3 regions of the Inquilinus ginsengisoli genome follow, and region 3 is predicted to be linked to each of the others. Evidence: riboswitches for the same ligand, from Rfam matches in the RefSeq annotation. Region 3 holds a riboswitch; each other region holds the start of a gene.
The links. A riboswitch is a leader RNA that binds a small molecule or an ion and turns the genes downstream of it on or off. The one in region 3 is predicted to bind thiamine pyrophosphate.
Positions count from the first base shown of each region.

Region 1: another riboswitch for thiamine pyrophosphate. It lies ahead of thiC (phosphomethylpyrimidine synthase ThiC); the one in region 3 lies ahead of thiE (thiamine phosphate synthase).
Region 2: another riboswitch for thiamine pyrophosphate. It lies ahead of thiO (glycine oxidase ThiO); the one in region 3 lies ahead of thiE (thiamine phosphate synthase).

Region 1 covers NZ_JAVDPW010000003.1:262,509-267,684, forward strand. Annotated here, with positions in the region: gene E9232_RS08950 (enoyl-CoA hydratase-related protein) at 1-388, opposite strand, end outside; gene E9232_RS08955 (DUF8737 domain-containing protein) at 453-1,463, opposite strand; gene E9232_RS08960 (winged helix-turn-helix transcriptional regulator) at 1,572-2,096, shown strand; gene E9232_RS08965 (glutathione S-transferase family protein) at 2,201-2,806, opposite strand; TPP riboswitch at 2,927-3,042, shown strand; gene thiC (phosphomethylpyrimidine synthase ThiC) at 3,111-4,916, shown strand; gene E9232_RS08975 (phytanoyl-CoA dioxygenase family protein) at 5,157-5,176, shown strand, end outside.
Region 2 covers NZ_JAVDPW010000017.1:17,450-22,625, reverse strand. Annotated here, with positions in the region: gene E9232_RS33585 (NUDIX domain-containing protein) at 1-104, opposite strand, end outside; gene E9232_RS33580 (AMP nucleosidase) at 109-1,578, opposite strand; gene ftsY (signal recognition particle-docking protein FtsY) at 1,575-2,534, opposite strand; TPP riboswitch at 2,641-2,739, shown strand; gene thiO (glycine oxidase ThiO) at 2,730-3,932, shown strand; gene thiS (sulfur carrier protein ThiS) at 3,929-4,132, shown strand; gene E9232_RS33560 (thiazole synthase) at 4,162-4,932, shown strand; gene E9232_RS33555 (thiamine phosphate synthase) at 4,929-5,176, shown strand, end outside.
Region 3 covers NZ_JAVDPW010000008.1:109,049-114,224, forward strand. Annotated here, with positions in the region: gene E9232_RS22365 (DNA recombination protein RmuC) at 1-949, shown strand, start outside; gene E9232_RS22370 (aldehyde dehydrogenase family protein) at 1,024-2,463, shown strand; TPP riboswitch at 2,603-2,697, shown strand; gene thiE (thiamine phosphate synthase) at 2,762-3,439, shown strand; gene thiD (bifunctional hydroxymethylpyrimidine kinase/phosphomethylpyrimidine kinase) at 3,436-4,254, shown strand; gene E9232_RS22385 (hypothetical protein) at 4,259-5,080, opposite strand.

The sequences.
Region 1 (5,176 bases), on a different contig from region 3:
GGAAGCCCTCGACATCGATGCCGCGGGAAAAATTGTCGCCATGGCCGAACAGGATGGCCGCCCGCAGCGACGGGTCGTGGTCGTAATCGTAGAAGGCCCGCGCCAGGGCCTGGAAGGTCTCGGGGTCGACGCGGTTCTGTACATCCGGTCGGTTGAGGCCGAACAGCGCCACCTGGTCGCGGCGTTCGATGGTCAGCTTGACGTCCGGCCCCGGCGGCACCTCGGCCAGGGTGGTGGGCGGCACAGCCGCCTCGGCTGCAGCCTGGGGCTGCGGGCCCTGGTCCGCGCCCAGGGCAGAGGTCGCCGCGAGGGTCGCGGGGATGGCTGCGGCGATGGCTGCGGTGGTTTTGATCAGGTCACGGCGGGCGATCACGGGATCTGTCTCCATGGGGCCATGCTTCGGTTCTGCCGGCCCGTTGCGGGCCGGGATGCGGCCGAAAGTCCAGTTTCCGTCATGCGGCGATCGCCGCCGCCGGCCGCCGGCACCGCAGCAACTGGCGCACCGACAGGGCGTGCAGGACCAGGGAGCTGGGAACGGTGAAGGCCGGGATGATACCGATCGGGTACGCCGCGATCGTCAGATTGGGGTGATCGATGGCGAGGTGCTGGAACGGCCCGGGCGTGGTCAGGGCCCCCATGGCAAGCGCGACGATCAGATCCGTCGTGCCGAAGAGGTTCCAAAGCAGGGCCGCCCGGGGGCTGTCCGGCCGGCCGCTGGCCAGCATCACGGCGGTCGGCAGGGCCATCAGCCCGGTGATCACGTCGCCGATGCCGGCGGGCAGGGCGAAGACGCCCGGCATAGCCCCGGCCAGCCAGTTCGCCAGGAAGACCGCGCCGATCACTCGGTAGAACTGGACGCCGATCAGCCAGGTCGCGGGCATCGCATCCAGCAGCGTGCCGATCCGGCGCGAACGGCCCAGGAGCGTGATCACGACCGCCGTCGGCACGATGATCATCACCGGCAGCAGCGGAATGGTCGTGGCACCGGGCAGAAGCAGGCCGTCGGCGACGATCGCCCACGCCACGCCATGCCAGAGGGTGAGCGGCACCGCGATCGCCAGCCAGGTCCACGCCCGCTCCGACGCCGTCAGGGACGTTCGCGCCAGCCCGGCCCAGGTTCCGCTGAGCAGGATGAGATGCACGGCGATCCGCGCGACGACCACCGACAGACCCGAACGTTGCAGCCCTGGAAGGGCGACGAGCGCTGCGAACCAGAGGCCCGCTGCGATGATGCTGCCGGCAAATGCGAGTGTCGGAGTGACAGAAAAAGCGCCGTTGTTCTGCGCCAAGGCAAGGTCCTCTTGTTTGGAGGAAATCGGTGATGTTTGTGTCGATCGGTTCCGGCCCGGATTGGATCGAGGGGCCGCATCGCCATCGGCATCGGGTTGAGCCTTGATGTTCAGCGAGTTCTTCACTCTTATAATAAGAGTGAAGATGATGGCAAGCGATTTATCGACTGGCATGCCCGCCCGGTATTGCCGTCTCGCGGACACCGCCATTGAACCAAACGAGAACAGCTCTTATGATAAGAGCCGCTGGAGCAGATTTTCGGACAGATCGGAAGGGATTCAATGCGCTCGAAAGGGTTCGACGGCATGACGTGTTCGATCGCCGGCGTCATGGCGGCGATCGGCGATCGCTGGGGTCTGCTGATCCTGCGGGACCTGGTGTGCGGCCTCAGCCGATACGAGGATTTCCGCCAGTCATCCGGGGTGACCAATGCGACGCTCAGCGATCGGCTGAAGCATCTGGAGGCGAACGGCCTGATCGAGCGGCGGCGCTACCAGGCCAGCCCGGAACGGTTCGAATATGTGCTGACCCCGAAGGGGTGGCAGATCGCCCCCGTCATGCCGGTGCTCGCCCAGATCGGGGATCGCCTTGATGTGTCCGGGGCGTCGGCGCCGCCGATGACCTTCGTGAACCGCAAAACCGGCGCCGAGCTGCGCTGGGGGTTCATCGACCAGCAGACCGGCGAGCAGGTGAGCCCCGCCGACCTCGACATCCTGCCAGGCCCCGGTGCGGACGATCTGGTGCGCTGGCGGTTGTCCCACCGGGGCGGCCGTCCTGGCGGCAAGGTGGACGACGCTGCCGGCTGACTCAGCCAGGGTTGTGGCGGATATCATGGAGGGTGTCTGGCGTCTGTTCCGCCTACGCTCCAAGCCGCCGATCATCCGCCAGACCCTAGGGACCGCCCCGCCCGTCAGTCGAGGCCGTCGAACGGCGCCCGCCAGGCGTCGATCCGGTTCAGGCGGTCGTGCCAGGCCAGGATGTGGCGGAAGCCGCTCACCGGCAGCAAGGCCTGTTCGGCGAAGGGCAGGGCGGAGGCCACCCGGAAGTCGGCATAGGTCGGGCGGTCACCCACCAGCCAGCTGCGGCCGGCCAGGATGTCGTCGAGAATCCCGCCATAGCGCCGGAAGCCGGAATCGGCCTCGGCCAGTGCCGCCGCATCGGCCGGCCGGTCCAGGAACTGGGGCCGGATGATGTTCTCGAAATAGAAGGTTCCGCCGGCCGGGATGAAATGATGGGCGCTCCAGCTCACCCACATCAGCACCTCGGCCTGGCGGTCGGCCGGCCAGAAACCGGGGTCGCACAGGGCGGCCAGGCGGCAGGCGATGGCATCCGTCTCCCACAGGGTGCGGTCGGCCTCGACCAGCACCGGCACCAGGGTGTTGGGGTTGATTGCCCGGAACGCCTCCCTGTCCGGCCCCATCGGGCTGGTGCGGATGTACTCGACCGGGGCGTCCAGGTGGCGGGCCACCGCCACGGCGACCCGGGGATTGAGGTTGCGGGAGTAGTGCAGCTTCATGATACGGGCTCGTCCTCTGCCGGGGTTGATGTCCCTGGTCGATGGCGGGGCCCTGGGATCGACAGCGGCGGGAAAAGATCGGCATGGCTTGACAGCGCCGCCCCGGCCGCGCTCTGATCGCGCTGTTCCGAGGGGAGCTCCGGTAAGGGGCTGAGACACCACACCATCTGCGACGTGGGAACCCTTCGAACCTGATCCGGGTCGTGCCGGCGTAGGGAATGGAACCGCATGCGCGCTCAGCCGCTTTCTTTCCAGCTTTCCGTCCTTGGCACGCCCTCAATCCGTCCGATCGAGGAGGCCGTCGATGCCCAAGGATGTCATCCCAACCACCGTCACCACCGGCGCCATGCCGGGGTCGCGCAAGGTCCATGTGCCGGGCGAACGGCACCCCGACCTGCGCGTCGCCATGCGCGAGATCGTGCTATCGCCCGAAGCCGGGGAGCCGCCGGTCCGGGTCTATGATTCGTCCGGCCCCTACACCGACCCGGCCGCGCTGATCGACATCGGCGCCGGCCTGCCGCCGATCCGCGCCGGCTGGATCGCCGCCCGCGGCGATGTCGAGGCCTATGACGGCCGCGTCGTGCGGCCGGAGGATGACGGCCGGCGCGAGGGCGAGGCCGCCAACCTGTTCGAGTTCCGGCGCGGCGACCGGCGCACGCTGCGCGCCCGCGGCGGCACCGCGGTGACCCAGATGGCCTATGCCCGCGCCGGCATCGTCACGCCCGAGATGGAGTATGTCGCGATCCGCGAGAATCTCGGCCGCGAGAAGCTGGCCGAGGCGGCGGCGCGCGACGGCGAGAGCTTTGGTGCCGCGATCCCGGACTATGTGACGCCGGAATTCGTGCGCGACGAGATCGCCCGCGGCCGCGCCATCATCCCCAGCAACATCAACCACCCGGAATCCGAGCCGATGATCATCGGCCGCAACTTCCTGGTGAAGATCAACGCCAACATCGGCAACTCCGCCGTCACCTCTTCGATCGCGGAGGAGGTGGAGAAGATGGTGTGGGCGATCCGCTGGGGCGCCGACAACGTCATGGACCTGTCGACCGGCCGCAACATCCACACCACGCGGGAATGGATCCTGCGCAACTCACCCGTGCCGATCGGCACCGTGCCGATCTACCAGGCGTTGGAGAAGGTCAACGGCGTGGCCGAGGACCTGACCTGGGAGATCTTCCGCGACACCCTGATCGAGCAGGCGGAGCAGGGGGTCGACTACTTCACCATCCATGCCGGGGTGCGGCTGGCCTACATCCCGCTCACGGCGAAGCGGGTCACCGGCATCGTCAGCCGCGGCGGCTCGATCATGGCGAAATGGTGCCTGTCGCATCACCGCGAGAGCTTTCTCTACACCCATTTCCGCGAGATCTGCGCCATCATGCGGGCCTATGACGTCGCCTTCTCGCTCGGCGATGGCTTGCGCCCCGGCTCGATCGCCGACGCCAACGACGCCGCCCAGTTCGCCGAGCTGGAGACGCTGGGCGAACTGACCCAGATCGCGTGGGAGCACGACGTCCAGGTCATGATCGAAGGCCCCGGCCATGTGCCGATGCACAAGATCAAGGCCAACATGGACAAGCAGCTGGCCGTCTGCGGCGAGGCGCCGTTCTACACGCTCGGGCCCCTGACCACCGACATCGCGCCGGGCTACGACCACATCACCTCCGGCATCGGCGCCGCCATGATCGGCTGGTTCGGCACCGCCATGCTCTGCTATGTCACGCCGAAGGAGCATCTCGGGCTGCCGGACCGCGACGACGTCAAGACCGGCGTCGTCACCTACAAGATCGCGGCCCATGCCGCCGACCTGGCCAAGGGGCACCCGGCGGCGCAGGTGCGCGACGACGCGCTGTCCCGCGCCCGCTTCGACTTCCGCTGGCGCGACCAGTTCCATTTGTCGCTCGACCCCGACACGGCGCTGGCCTTCCATGACGAGACCCTGCCGGCCGAGGGCGCCAAGACCGCGCATTTCTGCTCGATGTGCGGTCCGAAATTCTGCTCGATGAAGATTACTCAGGAGATCCGGGCGACGGCCGAGGCTGGGATGGAGGAGATGGCGTCGCGGTTCCGCGACGGCGGCGGCCAGATCTACCGCGCGGCCGAGTGAGACGGTGCCGGGCGGGCCGAAGGGCCCGCTCCGCCCCGGGCGGGCCGAAGGGCCCGCTCCGGCCCTGGGGGGCCATCCAGTTGAAAATGATTCTTGGTTGGGACGTTCCGTCCGGCTATAGCACTCGTGACGGAATTTGAACGCGGACAGCGGTTCCCCGGGGTGAGGCAGGCCAGCGTTTCGCCCCGAAACCGCCATCGTCCACTGCTAGGCAGTGCCCGACGCGAGGAGATATTTTTGATGGCAGCTCTTTCCGAACA
Region 2 (5,176 bases), on a different contig from region 3:
CCGCGCTGGATCAGCAGCAGCCGGTCGTCGCGCCAGACCACGGCGCCGACGCCGATCCGCGGCCGGTCCATCCTGGCCTTGGGGGAACCGCTGTCCTCGGGCATGGCCTTACTGGAACGCGACTTCGGCGAAGCTGCGCAGCTTGCGGCTGTGCAGCTGTTCCAGCCCCAACTCGCGCAGCCGCTCCATGGCGCGGATGCCGATCTGCAGGTGCTGGCCGACCTGCTGCTTGTAGAAGGCGTCGGCCATGCCCGGCAGCTTCAGCTCGCCATGCAGCGGCTTGTCGGAGACGCAGAGCAGCGTGCCGTAGGGCACCCGGAAGCGGAAGCCGTTGGCGGCGATGGTGGCGCTCTCCATGTCCAGGGCGATCGCCCGGCTCTGGCTGAAGCGCTGCACCGGCTCGCTGTAGTCGCGCAGCTCCCAGTTGCGGTTGTCGATGGTGGCGACCGTGCCGGTGCGCATCACGCTCTTCAGGCTGTAGCCGGACAGGCCGGTGATCTCGCTGACGGCATGCTCCAGCGCCACCTGGATCTCGGCCAGGGCCGGCACCGGCACCCACACCGGCAGGTCGGCGTCCAGCACGTGGTCCTCGCGGACATAGCCATGGGCCAGGACATAGTCGCCCAGCTTCTGGGTGTTCCGCAGGCCGGCGCAGTGGCCCAGCATGATCCAGGCATGCGGCCGCAGCACCGCGATGTGGTCGGTGATGGTCTTGGCGTTGGACGGGCCGACGCCGATGTTGACCATGGTGATGCCGGAATGGTCCGGCCGGGTCAGGTGGTAAGCCGGCATCTGCGGCAGCCGCGCCGCCGGGGCGCCGCGGGCGCGGCCGCCGGGCAGGGTGACGCGGTCGCCCGGCTCGATGAAGGCGTCGTAGCCGCCGCCGTCGCCCTGCATCAGCTCATGCGCGTGGCGCACGAACTCGTCGATGTAGAACTGGTAGTTGGTGAACAGCACGAAGTTCTGGAAATGCTCGCAGCCGGTGGCGGTGTAGTGCTTCAGCCGGAACAGCGAATAGTCGGCCCGGGGGGCCGTGAACAGCGACAGCGGGTCGGGCTGGTCCAGCGGGGTCACGGCGGTGCCGTTGACGATGCTGTCGTCCATCAGCGCCAGGTCCGGCAGGTCGAACACCGCGCGCATGTGCAGCATGCGCTCGCGGGTCAGATCGCCCTCGACATGCATGCCGTCGGGGAAGGCGAAATGGACCGGGATCGGCGTGTCGCTGACCCCGACCTCGACCGGCACATGGTGGTTGTGGATCAGCTGGCCGATCTGCTCGGTCAGGTAGCGGTGGAACAGCGACGGCCGCGTCACCGTGGTGCGGAAGGTCCCCGGGCGGTCGACGAAGCCGTAGGACAGGCGGGTGTCGGCCCGGCTGAAATCCTGGACCGTGACCTCGACATAGGGGTAGCAGGCGCGGATCCGCGCCGGCGGCTCCTCGCCGCGGGTGTAGTCGCGGAAGGCGTCGCGCAGCAGGCTGGTCTGGGCGTCGTAGATCGCGTGCAGCCGGGCCACCGCTGCGGGGGCGTCGTGGAACAGCTCCGGCGCGAAGGTCTGGGGGGCGAGGCTCTGGCTCATGCTTCGACTCCCATCAGCGACCGGCCGAACTGGTCGGGGTCGAACGGCCTCAGGTCGTCGATGCTCTCGCCGACCCCGATCGCGTGCACCGGCAGGCCGAAGCGCTCGGCCAGCGCCACCAGCACGCCGCCGCGGGCGGACCCGTCCAGCTTGGTCACGATCAGCCCGGTCACCGCCGCCATGTCGCGGAACACCTCGACCTGATTGTGGGCATTCTGGCCGGTGGTGGCATCCAGCACCAGCAGCACGTTGTGTGGCGCGGTCGGGTCGATCTTCTTGATGACGCGGACGATCTTGGCCAGCTCGGCCATCAGGGTGTCCTTGTTCTGCAGCCGGCCGGCGGTGTCGATCAGCAGCACGTCGCGGCCCTCGGCCCTCGCCCGGGTCAGCGCGTCGAAGGCCAGGCCGGCGGCGTCGGCGCCCGGGGCGGCGGTGACCACCGGGCAGCCGGAGCGTTCGCCCCACACCTGCAGCTGGTGCACCGCGGCGGCGCGGAAGGTGTCGCCGGCGGCGATCATCACCGACCGGCCGTCCTCGCGCCATTGCTTGGCCAGCTTGCCGATCGTAGTGGTCTTGCCGGTGCCGTTGACGCCGATCACCAGCACAACCTGCGGCTTGCGGTCGGGCGACAGGATCAAGGGCTTGGCGACCGGGCGCAGGATCTGCGCCACATGGTCGGCCAAGGCGCGGCGGACCTCGTCATCCGAGACCTCCTTGCCGAAGCGGGTGCGCGCCAGTTCGGCGGTCAGCTTGGCGGCGGTGGCGGGGCCGAGATCGGCCTGGATCAGCAGCTCCTCCAGCTCTTCCAGCGTGGCATCGTCCAGCTTGCGCTTGGTGAAGATGCTGCTGATGCCTTCGGTCAGCTTGGCGGAGGAGCGCGAGAGCCCCTCCTTCAGTCGGGTGAACCACCCTTTTTTCGGCGCCCCTGCGCCGCTGTCGTTGGTCTGTTCTGTCATGCGCGCTTCTTACCACGCCGCATGTGAACTTCGTAAGTCGGGCGGGCGCGGGTCAGGGGCGCCTGCAGAAAAGGGTTGCACCCGCCCGCAACCGGGACTGAAATGGCGGCATCGGCTGGGGTGCCCACCGTTACGGCGGGCTGAGATCATACCCATCGAACCTGACCTGGATCATGCCAGCGGAGGGAGCCTGAGGTGAACGGCATTCCGAATCCGTCCCGCTATCGGGACGATCTTCCCGACACGCCACCGCTGCGCGGCGCGAAACCGCGCGTCGCCATCGTCGGCGCCGGAGTCAACGGTCTGGCCATCGGCTGGCGCCTGGCCCGGGCCGGCTGCCCGGTCGACGTCTACGACCGCGGGCCGGTCGGGCGCGAGGCCAGCTGGGCCGCCGCCGGCATGCTCGCCGCCGGCCTCGAGGCCGAGCCGGGCGAGGAGGCGCTGTTCGGCTTCTGCCGCCATGCCCAGGCGCTCTGGCCCGGTTTCGCGCGGGAGGTCGAGGCCGCCTCGGGCCTGCCCATCGGCTATCGCGACGAGGGCACGCTGGCGGTGGCCCTGACCCGCGACGATGCGGCGGAGCTGCGCTTCTCCGCCGAATTCCAGACCCGGCTCGGGGTCAATCTGACAAGGCTGACCGGGGCCGAACTGCTGAAGCGCGAGCCGATGCTGCGCCCCGGCCTGGCTGCCGCGGTGCACAGCCCGGCCGACCACCAGGTCGACAACCGCTGGCTGGTGCCGGCCCTGGCCGAGGCGCTGCGCCGGGCCGGCGGCGTGGTGCACGACCATGCTGCGGTCGACGCCGTCGTCACCGATCGCGGCCGGGCGACCGGCGTGGTGGTCGCCGGCACGGTCCGGCCGGCAGATGTGGTGGTGCTGGCGGCCGGGGCCTGGTCCGGCGGCATCGCCGGCATACCGCGCGAGGCGCTGCCGCCGGTGCGGCCGGTCAAGGGCCAGATGCTGGCGCTGCAGATGGACCCGGCGGCGCCGCTGCTGCGCCACGTGCTGTGGGCCGGCAAGGCCTATCTGGTGCCGCGCCTCGACGGCCGCCTGATCATCGGCGCCACGGTGGAGGAGCGCGGCTTCGACACCACCGTCACCGCCGGCGGAATGCTGTCGCTGCTCGACGCCGCCTGGCGGGTGCTGCCGGGGATCGAGGAACTGCCGGTGGTCGAAAGCTGGGCCGGCCTCAGGCCCGGCAGCCGCGACGACGCACCGATCCTGGGCCCGTCGGCGGTCGAGGGGCTGGTGCTCGCCACCGGCCACCACCGCAACGGCATCCTGCTGCTGCCGGCGACGGTCGAGGCGATGGCCGGCCTCATCCTGGAGGGCCGGCTGCCGGCGGCGGCCGAGCCGTTCCGCATCGACCGATTCACCCGGGTCGCGGAGGCGGCGCAATGAACGTGGTCGTGAACGGCGAGGTCGAAGCCGTCATCGGAATCAGCATCCTCGACCTGCTGCTGGCCAAGGGCATCGACCCGGCGGCGCGCGGCACGGCGGTGGCGCTGAACGACGCCGTACTGCCGCGGGCGCGCTGGCCGGAGCGGCAGCTGGCGGCCGGCGACCGGGTCGAGATCGTCCGCCCATTTCAGGGCGGTTAGGGGCCAGGGCGGCTGAGGAGAAAATGGATATGCAGGATCCCCTGATCATTGCCGGCGTGGCGCTGCAGTCGCGCCTCCTGATCGGCACCGCCGGCTATCCCAACCGGCAGCTGATGCTTGAGTCGATCGAGGCGTCGGGGGCGGAGATCGTCACCGCCTCGATCCGCCGCATCAGCCTGGAAGGCTATGCCGAAAGCCTGGTCGACCTGGTCGGCGACCGCTGGCGCCTGCTGCCCAACACCGCCGGCTGCATGACCAGGCGGGATGCGGTGCTGACGGCGCAGCTGGCGCGCGAGGCGCTGGGCACCAACTGGCTGAAGCTGGAGCTGATCGGCGACCGCGAGACCCAGTATCCCGACGTCGCCCAGCTGGTCGAGGCGGCGGATGAGCTGGTGCGCGACGGCTTCGTGGTGCTGCCCTACTGCAACGACGACCTCGTCACCTGCCTACGGCTGGCCGATGCCGGCTGCGCTGCGGTGATGCCGCTGGGCTCGCCGATCGGCTCCGGCCTCGGCGTCTCCAACCCGCATGCGATCGAGATGATCTGCAACCGCCTGTCGGTGCCGGTGGTGCTCGACGCCGGCATCGGCACCGCCTCGGACGCGGCGCTGGCGATGGAGCTGGGCTGTTCCGCCGTGCTGCTGTCGACCGCCATCGCCAAGGCGCGCGACCCGCTGCGCATGGCCCGGGCGATGCGGGCGGGGGTCGAGGGCGGGCGGTTGGCCGCGCTGGCCGGACGCATCCCCAAGCGCCACCTCGCCGACCCCTCCAGCCCGCAGCTCGGCCTGATCGGGACGTGACCAGGCTGCCGGCGCCGGCGCTGCTGCTGATCACCGACCGCAGCCAGTCGGCCCGGCCGCTCGAAGGGGTGGTGGCGGATGCGCTGGCCGTCGGCTGCCGTTGGGTCAGTGTGCGCGAGAAGGACCTGCCGGAGGCGGAGCGGCGCGCCTTGCTGCGCCGGATCTCGGCTTTGGCGCAGCCGGTTGGAGCTATCGTCACAGTCCATGCCGACCTGGAGGCGGCGGCCGAGGCCGATGGGCTGCA
Region 3 (5,176 bases):
GCAGAAGCTGCGCCAGGAGAATGAGGCGAAGCTGGAGCAGATGCGCGCCACCGTCGACGAGAAGCTGCAGGCGACGCTGGAGACCCGGCTGCAGGCCCAGTTCCAGACCGTGAGCGAGCGGCTGGAGCGGGTGCATCAGGGCCTGGGCGAGATGCAGGTGCTGGCCGGCGGCGTCGGCGACCTGAAGAAGATGCTGTCCGGCGTGAAGACCCGCGGCACCTTCGGCGAGGAGCAGCTGGACGCCCTGCTGGAGCAGGTGCTGACCGAGGACCAGCTGGTGCGCAACGCCCGGCCGCGGCCGGATAGTTCCGAGACGGTGGAGTTCGCCATCCGCCTGCCCGAAGGCGTGCTGCTGCCGGTCGACAGCAAGTTCCCGCAGGAGGATTACGAGCGGCTGAACCTGGCGCTGGAGGCCGGCGATACCGTGGCGGCCGAGGCGGCAGGCCGGCAGCTGGACCGGCGGATCCGCGACGAGGCCAAGAAGATCGCCACCAAATACATCTATCCGCCTGTCACCACCGATTTCGCGGTGCTGTTCGTGCCGACCGAGGGGCTGTTCGCCGAGATCCTGCGCCGGCCCGGCCTGCGCGAATCGGTGCGCGAGCAGTACCGCGTCACCATCCTGGGCCCGACCACGCTGGGCGCCTTCCTGTCCAGCCTGCGCATGGGCTTCCGCACCCTCGCCATCCAGCACAAATCGGCCGAGATCTGGCAGGTGCTGGGCGCGGTCAAGGCGGAGTTCCAGAGCTATGGCGAGCTGATGGACAAGGTCGGCAAGAAGCTGCAGGAAGGGCAGAACGTGATCCAGCAGATCGGCACCCGCACCCGCGCCATCCACCGCAAGCTGCGCCAGGTCGAGGAACTGCCGATGGACAAGGCGGCGCCGCTTCTGGAGCTGGACGTACCCGAGGCCGACATGCCGGCCATGACGGAAGACGAAACGCCATAGCCTTGTTGCATCGGATATCGGCACGACCTATCCAGTAGCCATTCATCCGACAATAGGTCGAGAGAGGGAACGAAATGAGCGTCCACGCCAATTACATCGCCGGATCCTGGGTCGAAGGCCCGGACGCCGCGAAGAACGTGAACCCGTCGGACCTGTCGGACGTGGTGGGCGAATACACCCGCGCCGACCGCGCCCAGGCGGAGCAGGCGATCGCCGCGGCCCGCGCCGCCTTCCCGAAGTGGTCGATGACCACGCTGCAGGAGCGGCACGACCTGCTGGACAAGATCGGCAACACCATCCTGGCGAAGAAGGAAGAGCTGGGCCGGCTGCTGTCGCGCGAGGAGGGCAAGACCCTGCCCGAGGGCATCGGCGAGGCCGCCCGCGCCGGCCAGATCTTCAAGTTCTTCGCCGGCGAGGTGCTGCGCATCCAGGGTGAGAAGCTGGCCTCGGTCCGCCCCGGCATCGATGTCGAGATCACGCGGGAGCCGATGGGCGTCATCGGCCTGATCACGCCGTGGAACTTCCCGATCGCGATCCCGGCCTGGAAGATCGCCCCGGCCCTGGCCTACGGCAACTGCGTCGTGTTCAAGCCGGCCGACCTGGTGCCGGGCAGCGCCTGGGCCCTGTCGCAGATCATCATCGACTCCGGCGTGCCGTCCGGTGTGTTCAACCTGGTGATGGGCCGCGGCTCGGTGGTCGGCGAGGCCTTCGTCGCCAGCCGCGATATCGACGCCATCAGCTTCACCGGCTCTGTCGGCACCGGCCGCGCCATCGCGGTGCGCTGCGCCGAGATCGGCAAGAAGGTGCAGCTCGAGATGGGCGGCAAGAACCCGATGGTCATCCTCGACGATGCCGACCTGAACACCGCCGTCGGGGCCGCCACCAACAGCGCCTTCTTTTCCACCGGCCAGCGCTGCACCGCCTCGTCCCGCCTGATCGTGACCGAGGGCATCCATGACCGCTTCGTCGCGGCGATGACCGAGAAGCTGAAGTCGCTGAAGGTCGACAACGCGCTGAAGCAGGGCACCGAGATGGGCCCGGTGGTGGACCAGAGCCAGCTGGACCAGGACCTGTCCTACATCGACATCGGCGTCAAGGAAGGCGCCAAGCTGGCCTTCGGCGGCGAGCGGCTGAACCGCGAGACCGAGGGCTTCTACCTGTCCCCGGCGCTGTTCATCGAGACCACCAACGACATGCGGATCAGCCGCGAGGAGATCTTCGGGCCGGTCGCCTCGGTGATCCGGGTCAAGGACTACGAGGCTGCACTGGCAACGGCGAACGACACCGAATTCGGCCTCTCCGCCGGCATCGCGACCTCGAGCCTGAAATACGCCAGCCACTTCAAGCGGGCCAGCCAGGCCGGCATGGTGATGGTGAACCTGCCGACCGCGGGCGTGGATTATCACGTGCCGTTCGGCGGCCGGAAGGGCTCCAGCTACGGCCCGCGCGAACAGGGCCGCTACGCCGCGGAGTTCTACACGGTGGTGAAGACCGCTTATACCTTCCCAGGCTGATCGGCTGAAGGCCGATCATGGCCTCGGGCTGATCTGACGCAGGCTGATCAATGCAAAGGGCCCGGCCGGCGACGGCCGGGCCCTTTCATTTGGCCGGGCGCGCTTGACACCCCGCCCGGCCCTTGCGAGCCTCGGCCCTGGAAGTGACACGGGGTGCCCGCGCTCGGGCTGAGATCATACCCGTCGAACCTGATCTGGGTCATGCCAGCGAAGGGAACCGTCACGCGATGCCTGGCCCACGGGCCATGATCCTCTTGGATCGATCGCCGACGCCCCCTTCGCCACGGCGGAGGAATGGATGAGCACGGCATTTCAGGCATTCGGATCGACCGGGCGGCGACGCTTCGACCTGTCGGTCTATCTCGTCACCGACACCCGGCTGAGCGGCCCGCGCGGCGTCGCGGCGGTGGCCGCGGCGGCGGTGCGGGGCGGCGTCACCCTGGTGCAGCTGCGCGACCCCGACGCCACCACCCGGTCCCTGATCGAGGCGGCGCGGCAGCTGCAGGCGGTGCTGGCGCCGCTGGGCATCCCGCTGATCGTCAACGACCGGGTCGACGTGGCCCTGGCGGTCGGCGCCGACGGCGTGCATCTGGGCGACCGCGACATGCCGGCGGAGACCGCGCGCCGGCTGCTAGGCCCTGAGCTGATCATCGGCGTCACCGTGCATGACGCGGCGGAGGCGCGGGCGGTCGATGCCGCCATCGCCGACTACGCCGGCATCGGCCCGGTCTTCGCCACCTCGACCAAGGCCGAGGCGCGGCCGGCGATCGGCGTCGACGGCTTCCGCACCCTGCGCGAGCAGGTGCCCCTCCCCGTGGTCGGCATCGGCGGCATCGATGCGGCCCTGGCCGCCGCCGTGGTCGCGGCCGGGGCCGACGGCGTCGCCGTGGTCTCGGCGATCTGCGCCGCCGCCGACCCGGAGGCCGCCGCCCGGGCGATCCGCGGGGCGGTGACCAACGGGCGGGGAACGGCGTGATCCCCGCCGGCACCATCCCCAACGTCCTGACCATTGCCGGCACCGACCCGTCCGGCGGCGCCGGCATCCAGGCCGACCTCAAGGCGTTCTCCGCCCTCGGCGCCTACGGCACCACGGTCATCACCGCGCTGGTGGCCCAGAACACCCGCGGGGTCGAGGCGGTGGAGCTGGTGTCGCCGGCCTTCGTGACCCGGCAGATCGACTGCCTGCTGGCCGATGTGCGGATCGACGCGGTCAAGATCGGCATGCTGGCCACCGCCGGGATCGTGCGCGCGGTGGCCGACGCGCTGCGCCGGCACGGGCTGACCCAGGTGGTGGTCGACCCGGTCATGGTGGCCAAGAGCGGCGACCGGCTGCTGCGCCAGGACGCCGTCTCCGCCCTGCGCGAGGAGATCCTGCCGCTGGCCGCGTTGGTCACCCCGAACCTGCCGGAGGCGGCCGACCTGCTGGACCGGCCGGCGGCCGCGCGCCGGGCGGAGATGCCGGAGACCGCGGCGGCGCTGCTGGCACTGGGGCCGCGCGCGGTGCTGCTGAAGGGCGGGCACCTGGAGGACGAGGCGGAGAGCCCGGACCTGCTGCTGGGCCCGGCCGGCGCCGTCATCCTGACCGCGCCGCGCATCGCCACCCGCAACACCCACGGCACCGGCTGCACCCTGTCGGCCGCGATCGCCGCCCTGCTGCCGCAGCGTCCCGACCTGGAGACGGCGGTGCGCGAGGCGAAGTCCTATCTGACCGGGGCGCTGCAGGCCAGCGGCCGCCTGTCGGTCGGCGGCGGCCACGGCCCGCTGCACCATTTCCACGCGCTATGGGGCTGACCGGTCAGGCGGCCGCCGCCTGATCCCGCTGCTGCGCTTCGAGCAGCCCCGCCCGCTCCGCCTCGGTCAGCTCGATCCGGGTCAGCCCGGCATCGAGCAGGAACGGAACGCCGCCCGCCGCGCCGGTCACGGCGAGCGCGCGCTTGCCCTTGGCGTCGAGCGTGAACGGCAGGAAGTCCTTGGCGGTCATCACATTCGCCTTGGCCTCACGGCCGGCGGACGGATAGCTGAACCGCCAGGCGATGGATTTCCGGACCTTCTGGCGGGTCCGGATGGTCACCGCCACTGGGGTCAGCTTCTGGCCGTCCAGCGCCAGGGCCTGCCGCTCGCCGCGATGCTGGCCGATCGAGGCGCGGACCATCCCGATGACGCCGACGACCAGCAGCACCACGGCCGCCGCGAAGCAGAGGACCCGGTCCCAGAAATAGTCGAGCCCCAGGGTCGTGGTCAGCAGATGCGGGTCGTCGGCGCTCTGCACCACCTCGGTGTCGTAGTCGCCGGAATGGATGTCGAGGAAGAAGTAGGAGACGTCGGAGCGGAAGGCGGTGCCGTCCGGGCCGGGCGCGGTCAGGGTGGCATCGCAGAAGGTGATGGCCAGTCTTGTCTGGCAGCTGCCGTCCGCAACCTCACCGTCCTGCGCGATTGCCGGATTCTGGCGGATCCGCGCATCGTTCAGCAGCGGCGGCGCCATCCACACGAACAGGGCGGCAAGCATTCCCAGCAGGATCACCTCGACGAAGACGAGCATGATCACGCGACGCACCGTCTTCGGCTTGGGCGCGTTCACCCGCAGCGGCCGGGTCGGGAAGGCGGACAGGGTCTGCATGCGGGAACTCGTCGTCAGTGATTTCTGTGGGCGGGCGGGTCGATACCGCCCGCCCGCAGAAAGCGACTGAAGAGGATTTTGTTCCCGCCCCGACGC